Desulfatitalea tepidiphila: one gene and its partner. The protein of the gene in region 1 interacts with the protein of each later gene in a pairwise test. Links are inferred from orthologs where the notes say so. Each region holds a gene or a part of one and is shown in the gene's direction. Other genes may lie near its edges.

Evidence for each region. The genes of interacting proteins can lie anywhere in the genome.
Region 2: the proteins of dnaE (region 1) and DFT_RS14535 interact in binary tests that used the Escherichia coli proteins (3 or more experiments, as listed by UniProt). The link is inferred for Desulfatitalea tepidiphila from one-to-one orthologs.

Annotation. Positions count from the first base shown.
Region 1 is NZ_BCAG01000003.1:2,348,203-2,352,910, reverse strand. The notes cover bases 1-4,081. They hold dnaE (DNA polymerase III subunit alpha), read left to right. Parts: upstream 1-356; coding sequence 357-3,881; downstream 3,882-4,081. Other genes in these bases: guaB (IMP dehydrogenase), read left to right, coding at 1-347. Outside these bases: DFT_RS15040 (DegT/DnrJ/EryC1/StrS family aminotransferase), read left to right, coding at 4,124-4,708. UniProt on the Escherichia coli protein: DNA polymerase III is a complex, multichain enzyme responsible for most of the replicative synthesis in bacteria. This DNA polymerase also exhibits 3' to 5' exonuclease activity. The alpha chain is the DNA polymerase catalytic subunit.
Region 2 is NZ_BCAG01000003.1:2,235,053-2,238,634, forward strand. The notes cover bases 366-3,320. They hold DFT_RS14535 (pyridoxal phosphate-dependent aminotransferase), read left to right. Parts: upstream 366-1,249; coding sequence 1,250-2,392; downstream 2,393-3,320. Other genes in these bases: DFT_RS14530 (helix-turn-helix transcriptional regulator), read left to right, coding at 366-1,234; DFT_RS14540 (amidohydrolase), read left to right, coding at 2,380-3,171; DFT_RS14545 (SUMF1/EgtB/PvdO family nonheme iron enzyme), read right to left, coding at 3,184-3,320. Outside these bases: more of DFT_RS14530, read left to right, coding at 254-365; more of DFT_RS14545, read right to left, coding at 3,321-3,582. UniProt on the Escherichia coli protein: Shows aminotransferase activity with methionine and histidine as substrates, and to a lesser extent also with phenylalanine.

The DNA of each region.
Region 1 (4,708 bases):
TTCTCTATCAGGGGCGCAGTTACAAAGTCTACCGCGGCATGGGGTCCATCGAGGCGATGCGGCGAGGCAGCAAGGATCGCTATTATCAAACCGAACAGGAAGAAGACGACAAGCTGGTGCCCGAAGGCATCGTCGGGCGTGTGCCTTACCGCGGCTCCCTGGCCGGCAATATCCATCAGCTCATCGGCGGCCTGAAGGCCGGCATGGGCTATGTGGGCTGCCGCACCATCGAAGAGTTGCGCGACAAAGCCCGCTTCATGCGGATCACCGCCGCCGGGTTGCGTGAAAGCCACGTCCATGACGTCATCATCACCAAAGAGGCGCCTAATTACCGGGTGGAGCAGTAGGGACGGACGATGAGCGAAACGCCGACCGATTTCGTCCATCTTCATGTGCATACCATGTACAGCCTGCTCGACGGCGCTATCCGCCTGGATGCGTTGATCGAGCGGATCAAGGCGTTCGGCATGCACAGCGTGGCCATCACCGACCACGGCACCATGTTCAATGTGCTCGAATTTTATGAAAAGGCGGTCAAGGGCGGGATCAAGCCGATCATCGGCTGCGAATGCTACGTCGCACCGCGCACCATGGCGGACAAGACCCCGCAGGACGCCAAAGGCCTCACCCACCTGGTGCTGCTGGCCGAAAACCAGACGGGATACCGCAATCTTTGCCGGCTGGCCACGCTGGCGCAGACCGAAGGGTTTTATTACCGGCCGCGCATCGATAAGCAAATTCTTCAGGCGCACCACGAAGGTCTCATCGGCATGTCGGCCTGCCTGCACGGCGAGATCCCCCAGTTGATCAAAGCCGGTCACCTGGCACGCGCGCGGGAAGCGGCCCTGTTCTATCAAGAGCTTTTCGGAGCGGGCAACTTCTTCCTGGAGGTGCAGAACAACGGCATTGACGTGCAGGACGTGGTCAACGCGGCCCTGCGCGACATGAGCACCGAACTCTCCATCCCGCTGGTGGCCAGCAACGATTGCCACTACCTGGATAAGAGCGATGTGCGCGCTCATGATGTGCTGCTGTGCGTACAGACCGGCAAGACCGTCAACGATGCCGAACGTTTTCGCTTTCGCACCGATCAACTCTACTTCAAGTCAAAAGAGGAGATGATCTCCTATTTCAAGGATTTTCCCGGTGCCATCGAAAACAGCGTAGCCATTGCGGAACGGTGCCATGTCAGCTTCGATTTCAAGAGCTACCATTTTCCGCTCTTCACGGATCCATCCGGGTTGAGTGCCGAAGCACTTTTCACCCGCAAGGCGCATGAGGGTTTCGAGCGGGTGTGGGCGCTGATTCGCGCCAAGCGTCCGGATGCCGACGATAAGATCTACCGGGAGCGTCTCGAATATGAGATCGGGGTGATCAACAAGATGGGGTTTCCCGGATACTTCCTGATCGTGGCCGATTTCATCAATTACGCCAAGCAAAACAGCGTTCCCGTCGGGCCCGGCCGCGGTTCGGCGGCCGGTAGCCTGGTGGCCTATTCACTGGGCATCACGGACCTGGATCCCCTGGCCCACGGATTGATCTTCGAGCGCTTTCTCAATCCCGACCGCATCAGCATGCCGGATATCGACGTGGACTTCTGTATCAACGGCCGCGAGAAAGTTTTCAAGTACGTGGTAGAGCGTTACGGCGGCTGGGATTATGTGGCCCAGATCATCACTTTTGGAAAGCTCAAGACCCGGGCCGTGATTCGCGATGTGGGACGGGCACTGGACATTCCCCTGGGCGAAGTGGACGCCATCGCCAAGCTGGTGCCCGACGTGCTCAATATCTCCCTGGACGAAGCCCTGGCCCAGGAGCCCAAGCTGCGCGAACTCGAGAGCACCCGACCCGATGTGGCCGAACTGTTCGCCATCAGCCGCACCCTGGAAGGGTTGCCCCGGCATGCGTCGACTCATGCCGCCGGCGTGGTGATCGGCGACAAACCGCTGGTCGATTATCTTCCGTTGTATAAGGGTAAAAAGGGCGAAGTGGTCACCCAGTTCGACATGAAACACGTGGAGAAGATCGGACTGGTCAAATTCGACTTTCTGGGGCTGCGCAACCTAACGGTCATCGACAACACCCTCAAGCTCATCGAACAGCAGGGCAAAACCCCGCCAAACCTGGCCAATATCGATTTTGACGACGCGGCGACTTACGAGCTCCTGGGCAAAGGGGATACCACCGGCGTTTTTCAGCTGGAAAGTTCGGGCATGAAAGACCTGCTGGTGCGCATGAAGCCGGAGTCCTTCGATGACGTCACCGCCCTGGTGGCTCTCTATCGACCGGGTCCGTTGGACAGCGGCATGGTGGATGATTTCGTCGAGCGCAAGCATGGCCGAAAAGCCGTCGAATACATGTTGCCTGATCTCGAACCCCTTCTTAAAGAGACCTACGGGGTAATCGTCTACCAGGAGCAGGTAATGAAGATTGCCAGCGCCCTGGCCAGTTACACCATGGCCGAAGCCGACGGGCTGCGCAAGGCCATGGGAAAGAAAATCGCGGCCATGATGGCCGAACACCGCGAGCGGTTTGTCAAGGGTGCGGTGGAGAACGGACACGACGAAAAAAAGGCGGTCGCCCTGTTCGACCTGATGGAGAAGTTCGGCGGCTACGGCTTTAACAAATCGCACAGCGCGGCCTATGCCCTGATCGCATATCAGACCGCCTATCTGAAGGCCCATTTCCCGGTGGAGTTCATCGCCGCCCTGCTGACCAGCGAAATGCACTCCATCGACGGCGTGGTCAAATACATCAACGAATGCCGCAAACACCAGATCGACGTTCTGCCGCCGGATATCAACGGCGGCGATACCACCTTTACCGTGGCCGATGGCAAAATTCATTTCGGTTTGGTCGCGGTGAAGAATGTGGGCGAGGGGGCGGTGGAGGCCATCGTGGAAGAACGGCGCCAAAACGGGCCCTACGAATCGATGATCGCATTTTGCGAACGGGTGGATTTGCGCAAGGTCAACAAGCGGGTGGTAGAGAGCCTGATCGCCTGCGGTGCGTTCGATTCCACAGGGGCGCATCGTTCCCAGATGATGGCCATTTTGGAAGATGCCCTGGAATACGGGCAGAAGGTCCAGCGGGAGCGCTGCGACCCCCAGATGGGGCTGTTTGACGATGGCGCGAGCTGCAACCTCTCCATCGATCCGCCGGGGCTGCCTAAAATTCCGGAGTGGTCCGAGCGCGAACGACTGGCGCGTGAAAAGGAATCCCTCGGGTTTTATATCACTGGACATCCGCTGGCACCGCACCACAAGACCATGGATAAGTTCGGCACCACGACGACCACCGCCATCGAAGAGGTGGCCGACGGTCAGATGGTGCGCATGGGCGGCATGGTGACCGGAAGCAAGGTGATCCGAACCAAGAAGGAAGAGTTGATGGCCTTTCTGCAACTCGACGATCTGGAGGGTGGCATCGAGGTGGTCATCTTTCCTTCGGTCTATGCGGATTGCCAGCATCTGTTGACCGACGATCGCCCGATCCTGGTGCAAGGCAAGGTCCAGAAGGATGAAAAAGGGGCCAAGCTTCTGGCCGACACCATCATCGCCATGGAAGAGGCCGAGACGCAATGGACCGCCGAGGTTCACTTCAACATTCAAGTGGAGCGGACCGACAAAAAGCACCTGGAACGCCTGCGCGAGATCATCCGGCGTTACCCGGGGGATTGCCTGGGATGGCTGCACTTGAAGATGGCGGACGAGGTCGAAGCCGTGATCGCCATCACGGAAGACTGGCGTTTCCAGCCCGGAGAGGATCTGCGCCGTGAAGTCAATGCCCTTTTGGGCTACCCGGCGGTGCAGACCCAATGCGGTGAAATCAAAGCCGTCAACGGGTTCAAGCCTCGGAACGGGTATGGCGGAAGAAGATAAAAAAAATAAAGTGTAAAGTTTAAAGTGTTAAGTGTAAAGTTAAGGAACAGGACCATTCCAATACTCTATAGAGATTTTTCTAATGAGTGTCCGTCCACAAATAGGCAAATTGGGTCGAGATCAAGGCGAACGAAAAATTTAACCGCAGGCATATGGTCGATATTCCGAGGATTGAATTTTTCGGGCAACGCCGATATCGGGCCAATTGGCCATTTGTGGATGGACACTGAAGAGGATTTATCATGAAGGTACCCCTCCTGGATTTGAAGGCCCAGTATCAAAGCATCAAGTCGGAGATTCGTCCATGCATCGACGAGATTTGCGAGAGCCAGTATTTTATTCTCGGTCCGCATGTCGAACAGATGGAAGCCAAGCTTGCGGCCTATTGTAACGTGCCTTATGCCGTGGGCGTCTCCTCGGGCACCGATGCGTTGCTCATCGCGCTCATGGCGGCGGGGATCGGACCGGGAGACCGGGTGATCACCAGTCCCTATACCTTTTTCGCCACGGCCGGAGCGATTGCACGACTCGGTGCAGTGCCGGTGTTCGTGGATATCGAGCCGACGACCTACAACCTCGATGTCCATGGTCTGGCGGAGACGCTGGAGAAGATGAATGCCGGCCGGCGCGCTACCGTCAAGGCGGTGATTCCGGTTCACCTCTACGGCCAATGCGCGGAGATGGGGCTTCTGATGGATATCTGTCGGCGGTATCGTCTGACCGTCATCGAAGACGCGGCCCAAGCCATCGGTGCCGAGTACCAGGGCCAGCGTGCCGGCACCATGGGAGATTTAGGCTGTTTCTCCTTTTTTCCTTCAAAGAATCTG
Region 2 (3,582 bases), 110 kb from region 1 along the record:
CGCAGCGAGTTTCTGGGCCGCCCGCCGTGCATTTTACTGGCTCTTGACCGCTTGGCGTGTGGCATCGGCCACCTGCCCCACCCACGCCGGGTTAAATGAATCGCGTTCAGTTAGAATCCCTGGCCGTCAATCCATTGTTTTGACAAAACCCGATCCCACGTCTATACAAGCTATCTCAAAAAATGAATTCTGGTTCAAGATCATGGCGGCGCCAATGGAAAAAACAATCCAAAGGCACTGCCCGGAAATCACTATGGCACGCGGAGACCAACTCAGCCGGCAGTGGAAAATCATCCAGAGCCTGATCGCATCGGCCAGGGGCAAGTCGGCCGGCGAACTGGCCGGCGACCTCGATTGCCACTCCCGGACGATCTATCGCGATCTCGAGGCCTTGCAGCAGGCCGGTTTCCCGCTGTTCACCGAACAGGAAGGCGGAAAAACCTACTGGTCGATCCTTGATGCGGGAAAGCACCAGATGCCCCTGCCGCTGAGCCTGACCGAATTGATGGCGCTCTATTTCAGCCGCGACATGCTCCAGGTGCTGCGCGGCACGGTCATCCACGAGTCGCTGGAGACCCTGCTGGAGAAGGTGAAGGCCACCTTGCCGCCGGCCTACACCCAATATCTCGATGCTTTGGGACAAACCGTCGAAATCGGGTTCAAAGCGTACAAACCCTATGACGGCATCGAAGCGCGGCTCGACCAGGTCAGGAGCGCCATCCGTGAACAGCGCTGCGTCGATATCGACTACTTCAGCATGAGCCGCGGCGTCGCGACCCATCGTCGCGTGGCCCCTTACCGGCTGTGGTTCCACCAGGACACCTTCTACCTGATCGGTTTTTGCCACTTCCGGCAGGCGGTCCGGTTGTTCGCACTGGACCGGGTGGAGCGGTTGGAGGTTGCGGAAGAGACCTTCCAGGCACCGTCCGACTTCGACGCCAATGCCTTCATGCAGGCCAGTTTCGGAGTGTTTCAGGGAGAAGCGGTCCGGGTGCGCATCCGTTTCGATTCGACGGCGGCCGGATACATCCGGGAAAAGATCTGGCACCCGACCCAGGAATTGACGGAGGAAACCGACGGCGGCGTCATTTTCGGCGCCGAGGTGGCCGGCATCGATGAAATAAAATACTGGGTGCTCAAGTGGGGGGCGGCGGCCACGGTGTTATCGCCCAGCCACCTGCGCCTTGCGGTGGCCGAGGAAATCCGCGCCATGGCCGGAAATTATTCTTCGTAGCGGGAGGAATCTTTCATGACGATCGCATCCAAGCTCCCTGATGTGGGCATCACCATCTTCACGGTCATGTCCAAGCTGGCCGCCGACCACGGGGCCATCAACCTATCCCAGGGCTTTCCCGATTTCGATGCGCCGGCCGAACTGATCGAAAGGGTCGGCCACCACATGCGCAGCGGCATGAACCAGTATGCGCCCATGCAGGGGGTGCCGGCCCTGCGGCAGCGCATCGCCGAGAAGATCAAGGCACTTTACGATTGCGATGTCGATCCCGACACCTGGATCACCATCACCTCCGGGGCCACCGAAGCCCTGTTCGCCGCCATTTCGGCAGTGGTCCGCCCCGGCGACGAAGTGATCGTGGTCGAGCCGGCCTACGACGCCTACGTGCCCGTCATCCAGCTCAACGGCGGAGTGCCGGTCTTCATCCCTCTTAGCTTCCCGGATTATACGGTGGATTGGGATCGCCTGCGGGACGCCCTGACCGCGCGCACCCGGCTGATCATCCTCAACTCGCCCCACAACCCCACCGGCACGGTGCTCGACACGGAAGACATGGCCGCGTTGAAGGCCATCGCCGCCGACCGGGACCTCTTCATCCTCGGCGACGAAGTTTATGAACACATCGTGTTCGACGGCCGGGTCCACCAGAGCCTCCTGCGCCACCCGGAACTGGCCCGCAAGAGTTTCGTGGTCAGCTCGTTCGGCAAGACCTACCACACCACCGGGTGGAAGATCGGTTACTGCGTGGCGCCTCCGGAGATGACCGTCGAGTTTCAAAAGATCCACCAGTTTCTCACCTTTACGTCCAACACGCCGATCCAGCTGGCCTATGCCGACTACATGCAGCACACCGAACACTATCTGCAGCTGGCCGGCTTTTATCAGCGCAAGCGCGACCTGTTCCTGGATTGTATGCGCACGTCGCGTTTCAAGCCCCTGCCCTGCGCCGGCACCTATTTTCAGATGATGGACTACTCGGCCATCACCGACGCCCCGGACATCGAGTTCGCCCGGCGCCTGACCACCGAGTTCGGCGTGGCGGCCATTCCACCGTCGGTCTTTTACCACGACCGCCGGGATCATCAGGTGCTGCGCTTCTGTTTTGCCAAGCAGGATCAAACCCTCATTCAAGCCGCGGAGCTGCTATGCCGGATTTGACCGTGACCCTGATGCAAAGCGATCTGGCCTGGGAGGATGTCGCGGCCAATATCGGCCGGTTCGACGCCGCCATCGACCGACTGGAAGCGGCCGGCGACCTGATCGTGCTGCCCGAAATGTTCTCGACCGGCTTCAGCATGAATGCCGCGCGCCTGGCCGAACCGATGACCGGCCAGGCCGTGACCTGGTTGCGCCGCAAGGCCCAAGCCAGGGGCGCCGTGCTGACCGGCAGCGTGATGATCGAAGAGGGCGGCAAATATTTCAACCGCCTGGTGTTGGCCCGGCCCGACGGCACGCTGGCCACCTACGACAAGCGCCACCTGTTTCGATATGCCGGAGAAGAGAAGGTCTACACCCCCGGCCATGGGCATATCACCGTGGAATGCCGCGGCTGGCGCATCCGTCCGTTCATCTGCTACGACCTGCGCTTTCCCCTCTGGACGCGCAACCTGGACCTCGCATATGATGCGGCCCTCTTCGTGGCCAACTGGCCGGACCGGCGATCGGCCCACTGGCGTGCCCTGCTGGTGGCCCGCGCCATCGAAAATCAATGCTATGTGATCGCTGTCAATCGCGTGGGCCGCGACGGCAACGGCCTGGGCTATGATGGCGGCTCGATGGTGATATCACCCACTGGAGAGATTCTCATGGAAGGATTGTTTGAGGCAGCAACGCCCACCGTCACCCTGCGGCATGACCTTCTGGAACAGTACCGAAAGGACTTTCCGGCCTGGATGGATGCGGATACCGATCTGATGCGCCGGCCCGAAACCCGTTAAGCCGTTTCGGAATTAATTCCCTGGAAGTTTGCAAGTCACCCGGAACCCCAGCCCCGACCCCAGAAAATCGGCCGCACAACTGAAACGCCTTGCGCAGCGGGCGCTCCAGGCGTCCAGGTGCCAGCTGCCGCCGCGGATCACGCGGTCCGCATCCGACAGTTCGACGAGCGGATTGTGCGCGGCGTGCCGGCTGTAAGCATCGGCGGCAAAACTGTCCCGGCACCACTCCCACACGTTGCCGCTCATGTCGCAGAGGCCCAAACCGTTGGGCGCCCGGGTGCCCACCGGATGCGTATGCCCCTGGCTGTTGGCCTCGTACCACGCCACCGACTGAATATCGTCGCCGCCGGCGTATAGCTCCTGGCGGCCGCCGCTCCGGGCGGCATACTCCCACTGGGCCTCGGTGGGCAG